DNA from 4 places in the Kluyvera sichuanensis genome. Region 1 is predicted to be linked to each of the others. Evidence: predicted binding sites of a transcription regulator. Region 1 holds the regulator's gene; each other region holds the start of a gene.

Evidence for each region. The regulator CRP, encoded in region 1, controls carbon source genes, mostly activating them, when cyclic AMP is high. The targets are predictions, from matches to a motif close to ATGTGANNNNNNTCACAT.
Region 2: deoC (deoxyribose-phosphate aldolase) is a predicted target of CRP. The motif match lies at 1,712-1,729, and genes of this name have one in related genera.
Region 3: AB2B48_RS10155 (CidA/LrgA family protein) is a predicted target of CRP. The motif match lies at 2,094-2,111, and genes of this name have one in related genera.
Region 4: hpt (hypoxanthine phosphoribosyltransferase) is a predicted target of CRP. The motif match lies at 1,717-1,734, and genes of this name have one in related genera.

The regions. Positions count from the first base shown of each region.
Region 1 covers NZ_CP162271.1:3,294,524-3,298,738, reverse strand. The annotation lists gene AB2B48_RS15995 (bifunctional acetylornithine/succinyldiaminopimelate transaminase) at 1-173, shown strand, start outside; gene AB2B48_RS15990 (YccS/YhfK family putative transporter) at 166-2,241, opposite strand; gene crp (cAMP-activated global transcriptional regulator CRP) at 2,296-2,928, opposite strand; gene AB2B48_RS15980 (OsmC family protein) at 3,233-3,637, shown strand; gene AB2B48_RS15975 (phosphoribulokinase) at 3,734-4,215, opposite strand, start outside.
Region 2 covers NZ_CP162271.1:4,426,280-4,430,494, reverse strand. The annotation lists gene deoA (thymidine phosphorylase) at 1-661, opposite strand, end outside; gene deoC (deoxyribose-phosphate aldolase) at 799-1,578, opposite strand; gene AB2B48_RS21170 (YjjI family glycine radical enzyme) at 1,837-3,387, shown strand; gene AB2B48_RS21165 (YjjW family glycine radical enzyme activase) at 3,359-4,215, shown strand, end outside.
Region 3 covers NZ_CP162271.1:2,063,507-2,067,721, reverse strand. The annotation lists gene cdd (cytidine deaminase) at 1-822, opposite strand, end outside; gene AB2B48_RS10160 (CidB/LrgB family autolysis modulator) at 952-1,647, opposite strand; gene AB2B48_RS10155 (CidA/LrgA family protein) at 1,647-2,045, opposite strand; gene AB2B48_RS10150 (LysR substrate-binding domain-containing protein) at 2,169-3,092, opposite strand; gene AB2B48_RS10145 (MFS transporter) at 3,262-4,215, shown strand, end outside.
Region 4 covers NZ_CP162271.1:4,606,846-4,611,060, reverse strand. The annotation lists gene AB2B48_RS21950 (ABC transporter ATP-binding protein) at 1-196, opposite strand, end outside; gene can (carbonate dehydratase) at 299-961, shown strand; gene hpt (hypoxanthine phosphoribosyltransferase) at 1,052-1,588, opposite strand; gene AB2B48_RS21935 (glucose/quinate/shikimate family membrane-bound PQQ-dependent dehydrogenase) at 1,793-4,183, shown strand.

The DNA of each region.
Region 1 (4,215 bases):
AATACAAAGGCCGGGCGCGTGATTTCCTCTACGCGGCGGCGGACGTTGGCGTGATGGTACTGAACGCAGGGCCGGATGTGATGCGCTTTGCGCCATCGCTGGTGGTGGAAGAGGCGGATATCGACGAAGGGATGCAGCGCTTCGCTCAGGCGGTCGCTAAAATCGTTAGCTAGCCCGTCGTTTTAACCAGCCGCCATGACGGGGGCGCTGTCGCCAGGCCACCGACGAGATGGTGTGCATGGTGCTCAGATGCCCCAGAATACGCTGAAGATGCTGTTCCATGGTGCTTAACGGCCCGTGGGACAGCGCGTCCGGCGACTCCATAATATTCACTTCACCGCTACTTCCCGCCTCATCGTACTCCAGACGCTGCTGACAGCGCTGAAGGGCAACCTCACAGGATTCCAGATACTGCTGCGCCAGATCCGGCGTCAGCATATTGTGCTCGCGCGCCAGCGTGGTCATGGCATTAATGTGCTCGACGATAAACTGACTATGGGTGACCCACAGCTTCATATCTGCCAGATAACGCGAGTTGAAGCCCGGCTCCTGCATGGCCTGATTCAGCGTGTTGAAGAGCGTGTTGTGTGCCTGGTTGACGCGCATCCGCTGGTAGGCAAGCTTCGGTGCCTGCGGGTCGGGGCTTAAGATGAGACGAATGGCCTCCTGGTCTGCCTCCAGCGCCGCCTGAGCGTTTTGCCGCAGCTGGCCGCTTTGCCACTGTGGCCAGAGCCAGATCATGCCGCCAAAGGCAATCAGGCAGCCGATGATGGTGTCGATAAAGCGGGCGACGATGAACTGCTCGCCGTTCAGCGTCAGAATCTGCAGGGTATACACGGCAGTGATAGTAAAGCCAACGGTGGCCCAGCCGTAGTGGCGACGGATGATCAGGTAACTCCCCAGCGTGACGATAAGCATGCCTGTCAGCGCCAGCCCTTCCGGCGCATGGAAGTGCAGGACGACGGCGGCAATCACCAGCCCCGCCAGCGTGCCCGCCGCGCGGTGGAATATACGTACGCGGGTTGCGCCGTAGCCGTTCTGCGTGACCAGCAGCACCGTCATCAGGATCCAGTAAGGCTTCGGTAGGTGCAGCGCTGCGCCCATCAGGCTGGCGATGCTCAGCATCACGCTGAGCCGGGCGGCGTTGCGCAGGGCCGGGGATTTCAGCGACAGGTAGTTTTTAAGCGCCGGGAATAGCGGCAGGCGGCGCTGTTTATCGGCCATCAGGTCACGCGGGTAGAGCGGTCGCTGGGAGCGCAGCACGCGGGCGATACGGCTGAAGTGCCAGGCGCAGAACTGGCCGACCGGGTTATCCGGATGCTGGTCGGCAATTTTTTCCAGCGCGCCGATCTGCTTATCCATATTGAAGCGAGTCGGGTAGCGGTGATAGAGAATATCGTCTGCCAGTACCCTCAGGCGTGCCGCGACGGTCTGGGCGTTCCAGCGGATCACCGCTTCGGCGTGGCTGCGTTCAACCAGCTTTTGTACCTCTTCCGGTTGGTGCAGGCTGACGGAGATATGCTCCTGTAAATCGAGCCCCACCTGGAAGGCGCGCAGCAGGCGCTTGTAGTCGTTGTGCTGGTTAGCCGCAAGCATGTGCAACTGCTGATAGCATTGGGAAATCAGATCCACCACTTTCTGCTGGCGAGTCAGCAGCGGCGGCAGCGCGGTGCTCGGGTCGGTGTGCTGGGTCAGCAGGCTATATTTAGCCTCGCAGTATTCGGCAAGCTGGCGATAGAGCAGGCTCAGCGATTCCCGCAGCGGCTGTTCGCGCCACATCCAGAACCACCACCAGTTAAACAGCCCGTACCAGAGCGTGCCCAGCGCGTAGAGCAGCAATGGCTCCCAGATGGGCATATTACCCGCCAGGCTTAGGGTAAAGATGGAAGCAATCAGCGAGGCAGGCAGCAGCCGCCCGTGCAGCGCGCTGATTTCCGCCGTGACGCCCAGCAGCAGCGCCAGCCCGGTGAGAATCAACGGTAGGGAAATGTCGTGTTCCAGCAGCAGCTGTACGGCAAGGCTACAGCCAGCAAACAGGCAGCCGCCAATAATCAGGCGCTTAAAAAAGCGTTTATGCGGCGTGTCGAGGCCAGCGATATTGCAGCAGGCGGGCACTAAGGAGAACAGCAGACCTTGCTGGAGGTGGCCGAGAAGCAGCCCGATGGCAACCGGCAGGCATAACACCAGCGTTTGCCGCAGTGCATAGTTGACTTCCGGGTGGTAAATCAGCCTGCGCCACATAGGGGGAAAACAAAAATGGCGTATTGCTTTCACAATACGCCATTTTGGGCCGGATTAGCGGGTACCGTAAACGACAATGGTTTTGCCGTGCGCGGAGATCAGGTTCTGATCTTCCAGCATTTTCAGAATACGGCCCACGGTTTCACGGGAGCAGCCAACGATCTGACCGATTTCCTGACGGGTGATTTTAATCTGCATACCGTCTGGGTGGGTCATCGCATCAGGCTGTTTTGCCAGGTTCAGCAGGGTCTGTGCGATACGACCGGTAACGTCCAGGAAGGCCAGGTTACCGACTTTTTCGGAAGTGACCTGCAGACGACGCGCCATCTGAGAAGAGAGACGCATCAGAATGTCCGGGTTAACCTGGATCAGCTGACGGAATTTTTTATAAGAGATTTCAGCAACTTCACAAGCGGTTTTTGCTCGTACCCATGCGCTGCGTTCCTGGCCTTCTTCGAACAGACCCAGCTCGCCGATAAAATCGCCCTGGTTGAGGTAAGAGAGGATCATCTCTTTGCCTTCTTCGTCCTTGATGAGTACAGCCACGGAGCCTTTTACGATGTAATACAGCGTCTCTGCTTTTTCACCCTGGTGAATCAGCGTGCTCTTCGATGGGTACTTATGAATATGGCAATGAGACAAGAACCATTCGAGAGTAGGGTCTGTTTGCGGTTTGCCAAGCACCATGCGCGGTTATCCTCTGTTATAAGCTCTTCCCAGCGGCAAAAACATTGCAGCCACTGGTTGCAATAGTATCCTTCCCGTTACCTGGGAAGTCGGCTGTCGAATAGGGTCGCAGCCTGTAATGTGATGTCCTCTGCATACATGCAGTACGTTTATGTATTACCGTAGCATCCTGACTGTTTTAGCATAGCTTTTGCCGTGTGTCTCCTGGTGTCTCGCTTCAGCATGACGTCGATCGCCTTCCATTGCGAGAATTGTTATGTGCGCGTAATCTGAGAAGAAAATTGCAACCTGGGAGTTAAATATTATGCAAGCGCGTGTGAAATGGGTTGAGGGGTTAACCTTCCTCGGTGAGTCAGCTTCAGGCCACCAAATTTTGATGGACGGTAACTCTGGCGATAAAGCGCCAAGCCCGATGGAAGTGGTGCTGATGGCCGCCGGCGGTTGCAGCGCGATTGACGTGGTCTCCATCCTGCAAAAAGGTCGCAATGACGTGACCGACTGCGAAGTGAAGCTCACCTCCGAGCGTCGTGAAGAAGCCCCGCGTCTGTTTACGCACATCAACCTGCACTTTATCGTCACCGGTAAAGCGTTGAAGGATGCGGCGGTATCGCGTGCGGTCGATCTCTCTGCTGAGAAATACTGCTCGGTTGCGCTGATGCTCGAAAAAGCGGTGAACATCACTCACTCTTACGAAGTGATTGAAGGCTGATTACATGCCAGACGTAGCCCGGCCGAACGTAGTAACGCCGGGGCCATTCCCGGCGTCGGTGCTCGCGCGCCTCGTCCGGGCTACCTGGTCTTGATGCTAGTTCCGACCTTCCATCAGACGCTGCACCAGCGGCGTCATGATTAATTCCATCGCCAGCCCCATCTTCCCACCGGGAACGACCAGCGTATTCATATGCGAGATAAATGAACCCTGCAACATGGCCAGTAGCCACGGGTAGTCGATGTGGTCGAGATTACGGAAGTGAATCACCACGAAACTCTCGTCCAGCGACGGAATGCTTTTGGCCGCAAATGGGTTAGAGGTGTCGACCGTCGGCACGCGCTGGAAGTTGATATGAGTGCGGGAGAACTGCGGGGTAATGAAGTTGATGTAGTCTTCCATCGACCGCACCACCGAATCCATCACTGCCTCACGAGAGTGACCGCGCTCGCTGGTGTCGCGGATCATCTTCTGAATCCACTCCAGGTTAACAATCGGTACCACGCCGACCAACAGATCAACATGGCGAGCCACATCGTGCTGCGGGGTAACGACGCCACCGTGCAGTCCTTCATAGA
Region 2 (4,215 bases), 1.1 Mb from region 1:
CCAGTGCCGCAGAAAGTTCGTAGGTCGGCATAAACGCGCCGCTGCCTACTTTCACGTCCATCACCAGCGCATCAAGACCTTCCGCCAGCTTTTTGGCGAGAATGGACGCAGTGATCAGCGGAATGGAGTCCACCGTCGCGGTAATGTCGCGGGTGGCATAAAAACGTTTGTCCGCCGGTGCGAGCGAGCTGGTCTGCCCAATAATCGCCACACCCACGTCTTTAATAATTTCACGAAAACGGTTGTCGTCCGGGAAGATGTCGAAGCCCGGAATGGCTTCCAGTTTGTCGAGCGTACCGCCGGTATGACCGAGGCCGCGACCGGAAATCATCGGAATATAGCCGCCGCAGGCTGCCACCATTGGGCCAAGCATCAGCGAGGTCACGTCACCCACGCCGCCGGTAGAGTGCTTGTCGACAATCGGGCCGTTGAGGTTGAGGCTCTTCCAGTCCAGGACGGTGCCTGAATCTCGCATCGCCATGGTCAGCGAGACACGCTCCGGCATGCTCATATCATGGAAGAAAATGGTCATCGCCAGCGCGGCAATCTGCCCTTCAGAGATGGTGTTGTCACGAATCCCGTTGATAAAGAAACGAATTTCTTCATCACTCAGCGCGTGGCCATCACGTTTTTTGCGAATAATTTCTTGAGCGAGAAACAAGGTACCCTCCTGATTAATCAGGTTAAATGCAGCGGGCTCGCGCCCGCGCTACGTTCCTGTAGCCCGGCCAAGCGTAGCGCCGCCGGGGAGATCCCGGAGTCGGCGCGCATGCGCCTCGTCCGGGCTACGATAATGCATTAATAGCTGCTAGCGCTTTTACCGTCGCCGTGGCCCAGCGCCTTCAGCAGGCTAGCCAGCAGAGAGGAAGCACCGAAGCGGTAGTGACGGGAGTCAGCCCAGTCCGCACCGAACAGTTCGTCAGCGATAGACAGGAACAGCTGTGCGTCTTCTGCAGTGCGAACGCCGCCCGCTGGCTTGAAGCCCACGCTTTTCTGTACGCCCATATCGCGGATCACTTCCATCATGATGCGCGCGCTTTCTGGCGTCGCATTCACCGGCACTTTACCAGTAGAAGTTTTGATGAAATCAGCGCCGGCTTTGATGGCGATTTCAGACGCTTTACGAATAAGCCGCTCTTCTTTCAGCTCGCCGGTTTCGATGATCACTTTCAGCAGCACGTTTGCCGCCGCACAGGCATCTTTACAGGCTTTCACCAGGTCGAAACCAACCTGCTCGTTACCCGCAATCAGTGCGCGGTATGGGAAGACCACGTCAACTTCGTCAGCACCGTAAGCGATAGCTGCGCGGGTTTCTGCCAGCGCAATATCGATGTCGTCGTTACCGTGCGGGAAGTTGGTGACGGTGGCGATGCGGATGTCCGGGGTTCCCTGCTCTTTCAGCGTTTTACGCGCAATCGGAATGAAACGCGGATAGATGCAGACAGCGGCGGTGTTGCCCACCGGCGTTTTCGCCTGATGACACAGCGCGATCACTTTCGCGTCGGTGTCGTCTTCGTTCAGGGTAGTTAAATCCATCAACTGCAGCGCACGCAGGCTGCTTGCCTTTAAATCAGTCATTTTTCTCTCCGACGGCATACTGCCGTGTAAATCGTTACCTTGCGGGTCTGTGACTATTGTAACACTGCCCCGCGTTCACACTTCGACTTTCATCACACTTAGTGAAAACTTCGTACAAAATTGCATAACAATAACGAGACATACATCAAATTTCGGAACCGAAAACGGTAATTAAAGCACCCGTTCGACTGCTGGGATCAAAAGACGGCCTCATCGTTTTTCATACACTTCGCCTATCGCTCGTCTGAGGAACTGAACATGCCAACATCGAATGATTCATCACTGCTGCAACACTGCCAGCAAATTGTGACAAGCTCCGTGTTAACCCCAGAACAGAAACGTCATTTTCTGGCGCTGGAGGCCGAAAACGCCCTGCCGTATCCAGAACTCTCTGAGGAAGCGCAGGCGGCGCTGGCCGACGGCGTCATTTGCGATATGTATGAAGGGCATGCGCCGTATAAGCCGCGTTACGTCCTGCCGGACTACGCGCGTTTTCTGGCTAACGGTTCTGAATGGCTGGAGCTGGAGGGAGCCAAAGATCTGGACGATGCCCTTTCGCTGCTGACCATTTTGTACCACCATGTCCCTTCCGTGACGGCGATGCCGGTTTACCTCGGTCATCTTGATGCGCTGTTATCGCCTTATGTTAGAATTCTAACACAAGATGAAATTGATATTCGAATAAAACGTTTCTGGCGCTATCTCGATCGCACGCTCCCTGATGCGTTCACGCACGTCAATATTGGCCCGCTTGATACGCCAGTCACCCGCGCGATATTACGTGCAGACTCAGAGTTAAAGCAGGTCGCGCCAAATCTGACCTTTATCTACGACCCGGAAATAACCTCCGATGATTTGCTGCTGCAGGTAGCACAAAATATCTGCGAGTGCAGTAAGCCGCACATCGCCAACGGGCCGTTAAATGATAAAATATTCACAAATGGTCAATATGGCATCGTAAGCTGTTACAACTCGCTGCCGCTTGCCGGCGGCGGCAGTACGCTGGTGCGCCTGAATCTCCAGCAGGTGGCGCAACGCAGTGAATCGATCGATGATTTCTTTGCCAACGTGTTACCGCGTTTCTGCCAGCTGCAAGTCGATATCATCGATGCGCGCTGCCGCTTCCTCTACGAGCAGTCGCACTTCTTTGAGAATAGCTTCCTGGTGAGTGAAGGGTTGATCGACCCGGACCGTTTTGTGCCGATGTTCGGCATTTACTCGCTCGCCGAGGCGGTTAACATCCTGTGCGAGCGCGAAGGGCTTAGCGGGCGCTACGGTAAAGACGAGCAGGCGAATCAGCTGGCCTACCGCATCAGCGCCGAGCTTGCCGCCTTCGTCGCCCGTACGCCGGTACAGTACGGCTGGCAGCAGCGCGCACTGCTCCACGCACAGTCCGGCATCAGCTCAGACATTGGCACCACACCAGGCGCACGTCTGCCATACGGCGACGAGCCGGACCCGATAAACCACCTGCTCACCGTCGCCCCACATCACGCCCACTACACCGCAGGGATCAGCGATATACTGACCCTGGATGAAACCGTGAAACGTAACCCGCAGGCGGTCATGCAGCTCTGCCTCGGCGCGTTTAAAGTCGGTATGCGTGAGTTCAGCGCCAACGTCAGCGGTAACGATCTGGTGCGCGTCACGGGCTATATGGTGCGCCTGTCCGACCTGCAAAAATACCGTGATGAAGGCTCCCGCACCAACACCACGTGGCTGGGCGAAGAAGCCGCACGCAACACGCGTATCCTGGAACGTCAACCTCGTGTCGTGAGCCATGAACAGCAGATGCGCTTTAGTCAGTAAAATTATCCCGTTCTCCTGCGTCGACGGGCCCGGCAGCCGCCTGGCCCTGTTTCTGCAGGGCTGCAACCTGCGCTGCAAAAACTGCCATAACCCGTGGACAATGGGGCGTTGCAACGACTGCGGTGAGTGCGTGCCGCAGTGTCCGCACCTGGCGTTAAGCGTGCACGACGGGAAAGTCAGCTGGCAGGCGGAGGTTTGCCAGCAGTGCGATACCTGTCTGCATATGTGCCCGCAGCAGGCCACGCCGATGGCGCAAACCATGAGCGTGGAGCAAGTGATTCAGCAGATAGCGCAGGTCGCACCGTTTATCGAGGGTATTACCGTCAGCGGCGGCGAAGCCACCACGCAGTTACCGTTCATCATCGCCCTCTTCCAGACGCTGAAATCTACGCCTTCACTGACGCACCTGACCTGCCTCGTCGACAGTAACGGCGAGCTGCCGCTAAGCGGTTGGCAGAAGCTGCAAGCGGTGTGTGACGGGGTGATGGTCGATTTAAAATCCTGGGATAGCGACCGCCATCTGGCCCTGACCGGACGCGGCAACGCACGGATCAAACAGAGCATTCAGTGGCTTGCCCAGCACGGCATGCTGACGGAGCTACGGCTGCTGGTTATTCCGGGGCACAGTGATTATCTGGAGGAAGCGGAGCCACTAGGCGCGTTTATCGCCGGGCTGGGGGATATTCCCGTGCGTCTGAACGCCTTTCACGCACACGGCGTTTACGGTGAGGCAAAAGCGTGGGGTAGCGCCGGGCCAACGGATATTGATGCCGTCAGCCAGGCGCTACAGGCCAGAGGAATAACGAGGCTTATCCCTCCGGCGCTGTA
Region 3 (4,215 bases), 1.2 Mb from region 1:
ATCCCATTGAATCAGCGGCGCATCGGTGCGTTCGGCCAGAATGGCGCGTTGAATATCCGGGTAGTCGTAACCGTTCAGGCTCAGCAGGTTCAGGGCACCCTGCAGCGGTGGCAGCGTTGGGTTAAACGCCGCGTTTTCCGCATAGCTGCCGCTGAAAATGGTACCGTCACGCAGCTCCAGCGCCACGCCGGAGGGCGCTTTACTGTATGGGGTATGGCTGTGGTTAGCGGCCTGAATGGCAGCTTGCGCCAGCGCATCGCCCTCGAGCGGATAACCATGATCCTGCTCGTCCATCAGCAGGGTTTTGATATCGAGGTCTTTTGGCCCGAACGCGTCCGGCAGGTAGTCTTGCAGCGTATGCGGCTGACGGCCCGGCAGGTTGATACGCAGCGCCAGCCCGCTGTTCAGTTCATTCATAAACTGACGGCAGTGGCCGCACGGCGTGTAGTTAACGGTAATGGCCTGCAGAGATTTTTCGCCGCGCAGCCAGGCATGGCTGATGGCGCTCTGTTCTGCGTGCACGGTCTGCTGCATGGTGGCACCGAGGAATTCCATGTTGCCGCCAAAGTACCAGGTACCGCTCACGCCGCGGGCGATAGCGCCTACGTTAAAGTGAGACAGGTCGGCACGGGCGCAGGCTGCTGCCAGCGGCAGGAGCGCGAAAGCGAGCGCGTCTTCGTCCAGCCCCGTCGCCGTTTTAAGCGAAGAGACCTGCTCGGCGCTCAGCAGAGCAGGGAAGTGCGGATCGGCTAGCAGGGGAGCGATAGCGGTCTGCAGATCTGCCGCCAGTTGCGAAAAAGCAGATTGAAAACGTGGATGCATGGCGTTGTGCCTCATAACAATGTAATGGGATCGTAGTGTACGGGGCGCAAGCGCCCCGATTAGTGATCAATATCTCATTGTTAATGCAACGTGTGTAACATCAATTAAAAATGTGTGATTTGTCTCGTTTTATCCCACTACCGACAGAATAATCGGGAACAGGAATGGCGCAATCAGCGAGGTAATGATGCCGCAGATAACCAACGCCAGCGAACTAAACGCCCCTTCCTGATAGTCCATCTCGGCGCAGCGAGCGGTGCCGAGGGCGTGCGAGGCGGTGCCCATTGACAGCCCGCGTGAGGCTTTGGTGGTAATCCGCATCAGGTTCAGCAGGGTATGACCAAATACTGCCCCGAGAATACCGACGTAAATCACGCACACGGCGCTAATGGCCGGAATACCGCCGATGCTGCCGCTGACCGCCATCGCGATCGGCGTGGTCACCGATTTCGGCAGAATAGAAGCGGCGATTTGCGGTGAAGCCCCCATCATCAGCGCCACTGACGTCCCGGTGATCATCGCCACCGCGCTGCCGACGAAGCAGATAGTAATGATGGATTTCCAGCGGGCGCGGATCTGGTGCAGCTGTTCATACAGCGGATAGGCCAGGGCGACCACCGCAGGCTGCAGCAGATCGTTCAGCACTTCACTACCCTTAAAGTAGTGATCGTACGGAATATCGGTCAGCAGCAGGAACGGAATTATCACTATCATCGACACCAGCAGCGGGTTAAGCAGCGGCATCTTAAAGCGCGCGGCAAGCTTACGGGCGGCGAAAAAGACGACTAAGGTCAGCGGCAAAGACCACCAGATATAGTGCAGCATTATTTATCCGCTCCCTCACGACCAACGACTTTACGCTCACCGTGAATCAGGTGAGAGCTCCAGCTCACCACCACCAGCACCACCAACGTACTGATGGTACAGGAGACGACCACCGGGCCGAACTGCGCGCTCAGCAGCGAGAAGTACTGCATCACGCCCACGCCAATCGGCACGAACAGCAGCGCCATATAGCGGATAAGGATGTAGCAGCCGGGGTTGACCCACTTCGCGGGCAGGATTTGCAGCGCCAGCAGCACAAACATAATAAGCATGCCGATAATGCTGCCGGGAATGGTAATCGGCAGCAGCGACGAAATAAAAATACCGGCATACAGACAGGCGTAAATCAGCACGAATGCACGCAGGTATTGCCAGATTAAATTCAGCGATTTGAGCATGGGATTCACCTTTGGTGGAATGCATTCATCATACAATTAAACCCTGAAATGTGCTACCGATCACATCATGAAATCTGAGCATACCTGATATAGATAACGCGAACATCAGGCATCTGCCCGGCGTTATTCCGCCATTTGTACCGGATGCGACAAATAGTGGAGAAACCGGCTTAGCGCAAGCGAAGGCGTGCTCGATTTGCGCCAGAATACGCCAACGCTGCCTTTCTGCTCAACACGTGGCAGCGCCAGAATGGCGAGCTGGCCCTGGCTCTGGTATCGCTCCGCCAGACGCAGTGACAGAATTGAGATCATATCGCTGCTTTGCAGCAGGTTGACGCTGACGTTCATCGAGGCTGACTCAATGGTATTTTCAGGCAGCATGACGCCGTTTTCCACCAGGGCGTTGTCGATGCTTTGGCGAATCGGCGTGCCGTTAGGCCAGACTATCCAACGCCATGACGCCAGGTCCTCCCACGACAGTCGGCTGCGGTGGGCGAGGGGATGGTCGGTTCGCGCCACGAAACAGACCGGTTCGGTATAGAGCACCTCATAATTCAGCGGCAGTTCCAGCGCCCGGCCGCCAATACGCCCAACCACCACGTCCACGACGCCGGACTGCAAATCATGCAGCAGCGGCGTCATCACCTTCTCTTCAATATTCAGATGCAGCGTTGGCATTTCGGCCAGCAGCGGGAAAATGGCCTGGGAGACGCAGTCGGTCGCCACCGGCGAGCAGCCGATTTTCAGGCTCCCCACAAGGCCGCCCTGTTTAAAACGCTCCATCTCAAACTGCGAGCGTTCGATGTCGTTAATCAGCCGCTGTGCGTGCTGAAGCAGCAGCTTACCGCCCTCGGACACGCGCAGCCCTTTGCTGTGACGTTCAAAAAGCGTGATGCCCAGCTCTTCTTCAAATTGGGTTAACCATTTTGAGAGCGCGGGCTGGGTGATGTGCATCATTTTAGCGACCTGAGTCAGGTTTCCCTGCTCGCCAAGTGCCACCAGCATCTTCAGATGGTGGAGCTTCAGCTTCTGCGTCCAATCGGCCATGAGATATAACCTCCAGGTTATGGATAGGCATGAAATGCCATTGTACAACTCATTTCACATGTCACAAGATAGCAACATAAAAGCAAAAAAATAAACATCTTACTCTGAGCCGTTCTGGCGAAAGCGTGAACGGCGACGTGGATAACCTGCATATACCGAGGCCCTCCCTATGACGCAACGACGTGAACTACAGGCACTCATCGATGTCGCTCCGATCGGCAAGATGCAGTGGCGCGTCATCATCTGCTGTTTCCTGGTAGTGATGATGGACGGTTTTGATACCGCCGCGATTGGCTTTATCGCCCCAGCCATTCGCGACCACTGGCAGCTAACCGCAGGCGATCTGGCACCGCTGTTTGGCGCAGGTCTGCTGGGGTTAACCGCAGGCGCCTTGCTGTGCGGCCCGCTCTCTGACCGGCTCGGGCGCAAACGCGTTATCGAATGGTGCGTGGCGCTGTTTGGCCTCTTCAGCCTGCTGTCGGCGTTCTCACCGAATCTGGAAGCCTTAATCATCCTGCGCTTTTTAACCGGCCTCGGCCTTGGCGGCGCGATGCCCAATACCATCACCATGACCTCTGAATACCTGCCGGCCCGCCGTCGCGGCGCGCTGGTCACCTTGATGTTCTGCGGCTTTACCCTCGGCTCGGCGCTGGGCGGTATCGTTAGCGCGCAGCTGGTGGCGGTGATTGGCTGGCACGGCATTCTGGTGCTGGGCGGCGTCTTGCCTATCGTGCTGTTCTTCGCGCTGCTGGCCGTGCTGCCGGAATCCCCGCGCTGGCTGGTGCGTCGTCAGCGTCCGCAGGCGGAAATTCGCCGCACCGTGAGCGCCATGACCGGCGAGCGTTATGACGACGCCGAGTTCTGGCTTGATGAACCGGCGGCAACCCAGAAGGGCAGCATCAGCCAGCTGTTCGCCGGGCGTCAGCTTACCATCACGCTGATGCTGTGGGTGGTGTTCTTTATGAGCCTGCTGATCATCTATTTACTCTCCAGCTGGATGCCAACCCTGCTGAACCATCGCGGTATCGATCTCCAGCACGCCTCGTGGGTAACGGCGGCGTTCCAGGTAGGCGGTACGCTGGGGGCGCTGATGCTCGGCGTGTTAATGGATAAATTCAACCCG
Region 4 (4,215 bases), 1.3 Mb from region 1:
CAAATACGCTCACGCGCCCGGAGGTTTTATTCACCAGCGAACTGATAATCCCGATGGTCGTCGATTTACCCGCCCCGTTCGGCCCCAGAAGCGCGTAGAAATCACCGGCTTCGACTTGCAGATCGATCCCACGCAGCGCCTGTACGCCGCCAGGATAGGTCTTTGTCAGTTGCTCTAATTCCAGTGCAATGGTCATAGATTTTCGCTTACCTTACATTCTGATACTTGATATTTAGTTTTAATAAATCAGGAGTTGCCCTATATTAGCCCAACGCACTTCACTTGGTTACAAGCCTCCATGAAAGACATTGATACACTCATCAGCAATAACGCACTATGGTCAAAAATGCTGAGAGAAGAGGATCCCGGCTTTTTTGCGACACTGTCGCAAGCGCAAAAACCCCGTTTTTTATGGATTGGCTGTTCTGACAGCCGCGTCCCCGCCGAACGTCTGACCGGGCTTGAGCCTGGCGAACTGTTCGTTCACCGTAACGTCGCAAACCTGGTTATCCACACCGATCTCAACTGCCTTTCCGTGGTGCAGTATGCCGTTGATGTGCTGGAAGTTGAACACATTATTATCTGTGGCCACTACGGCTGCGGTGGTGTACAGGCGGCGGTTGAAAACCCGGAACTGGGGTTAATCGACAACTGGCTGCTGCACATTCGCGATATCTGGTTCAAACATAGTTCATTGCTGGGCGAGATGCCGCCGGAACGCCGCATGGATACGCTATGCGAGCTGAACGTGATGGAGCAGGTTTATAACCTGGGCCACTCGACGATTATGCAATCAGCATGGAAACGTGGGCAGAAGGTGATGATTCACGGTTGGGCGTACGGTATTCACGACGGCCTACTGCGCGATCTTGATGTGACCGCTGTCAGCCGCGAAACCCTCGAGCAGCGTTACCGCCACGGAATTTCCAACCTCAAGTTAAAGCACATCAATCATAAGTAAGGGAAATCATCCCTTGTCGCCCGGCCGAACGCAGTGACGCCGGGCATGTCCCGGAGTCGGAATTCCGCCTCGTCCGGGCTACCTGCAAACTTACTCGTCTAACAGCACCACTTTGCCAACGTATGGCAGATGGCGATAACGCTGAGCGTAATCAATACCATAACCCACCACGAATTCGTCCGGGATGGAGAAGCCGACAAACTCAACCGGCACTTCAACTTCGCGACGGGTTGGTTTATCCAGCAGCGTACAAATTGCCAGCGACTTCGGCTCACGCAGGCTCAGAATCTCACGCACTTTCGACAGGGTGTTGCCGGAGTCGATGATGTCTTCAACGATCAGCACGTCTTTACCGCGGATATCTTCATCGAGATCTTTGAGGATTTTCACGTCGCGGGTGGTGGACATACCGCTGCCATAGCTGGAAGCCGTCATAAAATCGACTTCGTGCGGAACCTGTACTTCACGGCACAGGTCGGCCATGAACATGAACGAGCCGCGCAGCAGACCGACTAACACCATTTCGCTACCGCTGTCTTTATAACGCTCGTTAATCAGACGACCCAGTTCAGCGATACGCGCCTTGATCTCCGCTTCCGGGATCATCACTTCAACAGTATGTTTCATTTAACTAACCACATGATTTTAAATGTAAATCACTCAACCCGTTAACCCAGAGCCGCGAGGTTGATCAGCAAGCGTGAAAGTATACCAGCAAAACGATTGACGCGGCTAATTCGATAATAAAGCTCAATTTGTGATTTCGATCACACTTGTTAAATCCTATAATGAAATGAAAGCAATAATTAACAAACAAACGGACACTTTTCTATGGCTGAAACAAATCATCAACGTCCAGGACTGCTCGGGAGGCTAACCGCCCTCTTTGCGGCATTCTGCGGCCTGTATTTACTGATTGGCGGCGTATGGCTGGTCGCGATTGGGGGTTCCTGGTATTACCCTATCGCTGGCCTGGTGATGCTGGGCATTACGGCACAGCTGTGGCGCGCAAAGCGTTCAGCGCTGTGGCTTTACGCCTTACTGCTGCTGGCAACCATGGTATGGGGCGTGTGGGAAGTCGGCTTTGACTTCTGGGCGCTGACGCCGCGCAGCGACGTGCTGGTTATCTTCGGCGTCTGGCTGATTTTGCCGTTTGTCTGGCGTCGTCTGGTGGTGCCGTCAAGCGGTGCCGTGGCGGCTTTGCTCGTCGCACTGATTATCAGCGCCGGTATCCTCACCTGGGCCGGTTTCCACGACCCCCAGGAGGTTAACGGCACGCTGAGCGCAGATGCGACACCGGCCGAGCCAATCTCCCAGGTCGCAGACCAGGATTGGCCAGCCTATGGGCGTAACCAGGAAGGCCAGCGCTTCTCGCCGTTAAAGCAGATTAATGCCGACAACGTACACAACCTGAAGGAAGCCTGGGTATTCCGCACCGGCGACCTGAAGCAGCCAAACGATCCGGGTGAAATCACCAACGAAGTCACCCCGATCAAGATTGGTAATATGCTCTACCTCTGTACCGCTCACCAGCGCGTGTTTGCCCTGGATGCAGCGACCGGTAAAGAGAAATGGCACTTTGACCCGCAACTCGGCACTGACCCGAGCTTCCAGCACGTGACCTGCCGTGGCGTCTCTTACCATGAAGCGACCGCCGCAAACGCGTCACCTGACGTGGTTGCCGACTGCCCTCGCCGCATTATCCTGCCGGTGAACGATGGCCGTATCTTCGCCCTCAACGCCGACACCGGTAAGCTGTGCGAGAGCTTTGCCAACAAAGGCATTCTCAACCTGCAAACCGACATGCCGGTCACCACGCCGGGCATGTACGAACCGACTTCACCACCGATTATCACAGATAAAGTCATCGTGATTGCCGGTGCGGTCACCGATAACTTCTCTACCCGTGAGCCGTCTGGCGTGATTCGCGGCTTTGATGTTAACAGCGGCAAGCTGCTGTGGGCCTTTGATCCGGGTGCGAAAGATCCAAACGCTATCCCGCCAGCAGGTTCGCATTATACCTTCAACTCGCCGAACTCCTGGGCGCCAGCGGCCTATGACGCGAAGCTGGATCTGGTCTATCTGCCGATGGGTGTCACCACGCCGGATATCTGGGGTGGCAACCGTACGCCAGAGCAGGAACGCTACGCGAGCTCAATTGTGGCGCTGAATGCGACCACCGGTAAGCTTGCCTGGAGCTACCAGACCGTTCACCACGATTTGTGGGATATGGATATGCCGTCCCAGCCAACGCTGGCAGATATCAGCGTTGACGGTAAGACGGTGCCGGTCATCTACGCCCCGGCGAAAACCGGTAATATCTTCGTGCTCGACCGCCGTAACGGCGAGCTGGTTGTGCCGGCACCGGAAAAACCGGTTCCTCAGGGTGCAGCCAAAGGCGACTACGTCACCAAAACCCAGCCGTTCTCCGACCTGAGCTTCCGTCCGAAGAAAGATCTGACCGGTGCGGACATGTGGGGCGCCACCATGTTCGATCAGCTGGTGTGCCGCGTGATGTTCCACAAACTGCGCTATGAAGGCATCTTCACCCCACCATCCGAGCAGGGCACGCTGGTGTTCCCGGGTAACCTGGGGATGTTCGAGTGGGGCGGTATCTCCGTTGACCCTAACCGCCAGGTGGCGATTGCTAACCCGATGGCGCTGCCGTTCGTGTCGAAGCTGATCCCACGTGGCCCAGGCAACCCGATGGAGCCACCGAAAGACGCGAAATCCAGCGGTACCGAGTCTGGTATTCAGCCGCAGTACGGCGTGCCGTTTGGCGTGACGCTGAACGCGTTCCTGTCACCGTTTGGCCTGCCGTGCAAACAGCCAGCCTGGGGTTATATCTCGGCGCTGGATCTGAAAACTAACGAAGTAGTGTGGAAAAAACGTCTGGGTACACCGCAGGATAGCCTGCCGTTCCCACTGCCGGTTCCGCTGCCGTTTAATATGGGTATGCCGATGCTGGGTGGCCCAATCTCCACAGCCGGTAACGTGCTGTTTATCGCCGCTACTGCCGATAACTACCTGCGAGCTTACAACATGAGCAACGGTGAGAAACTGTGGCAGGGTCGTCTGCCAGCAGGCGGTCAGGCAACGCCGATGACCTATGAGGTGAATGGCAAGCAGTACGTGGTCATTTCCGCAGGCGGTCACGGATCGTTTGGTACGAAGATGGGTGATTATATCGTCGCCTATGCGTTACCTGACGACGTGAAGTAAGCGTTAGCGCCGACCCCGGGGTCGGCGTAAAC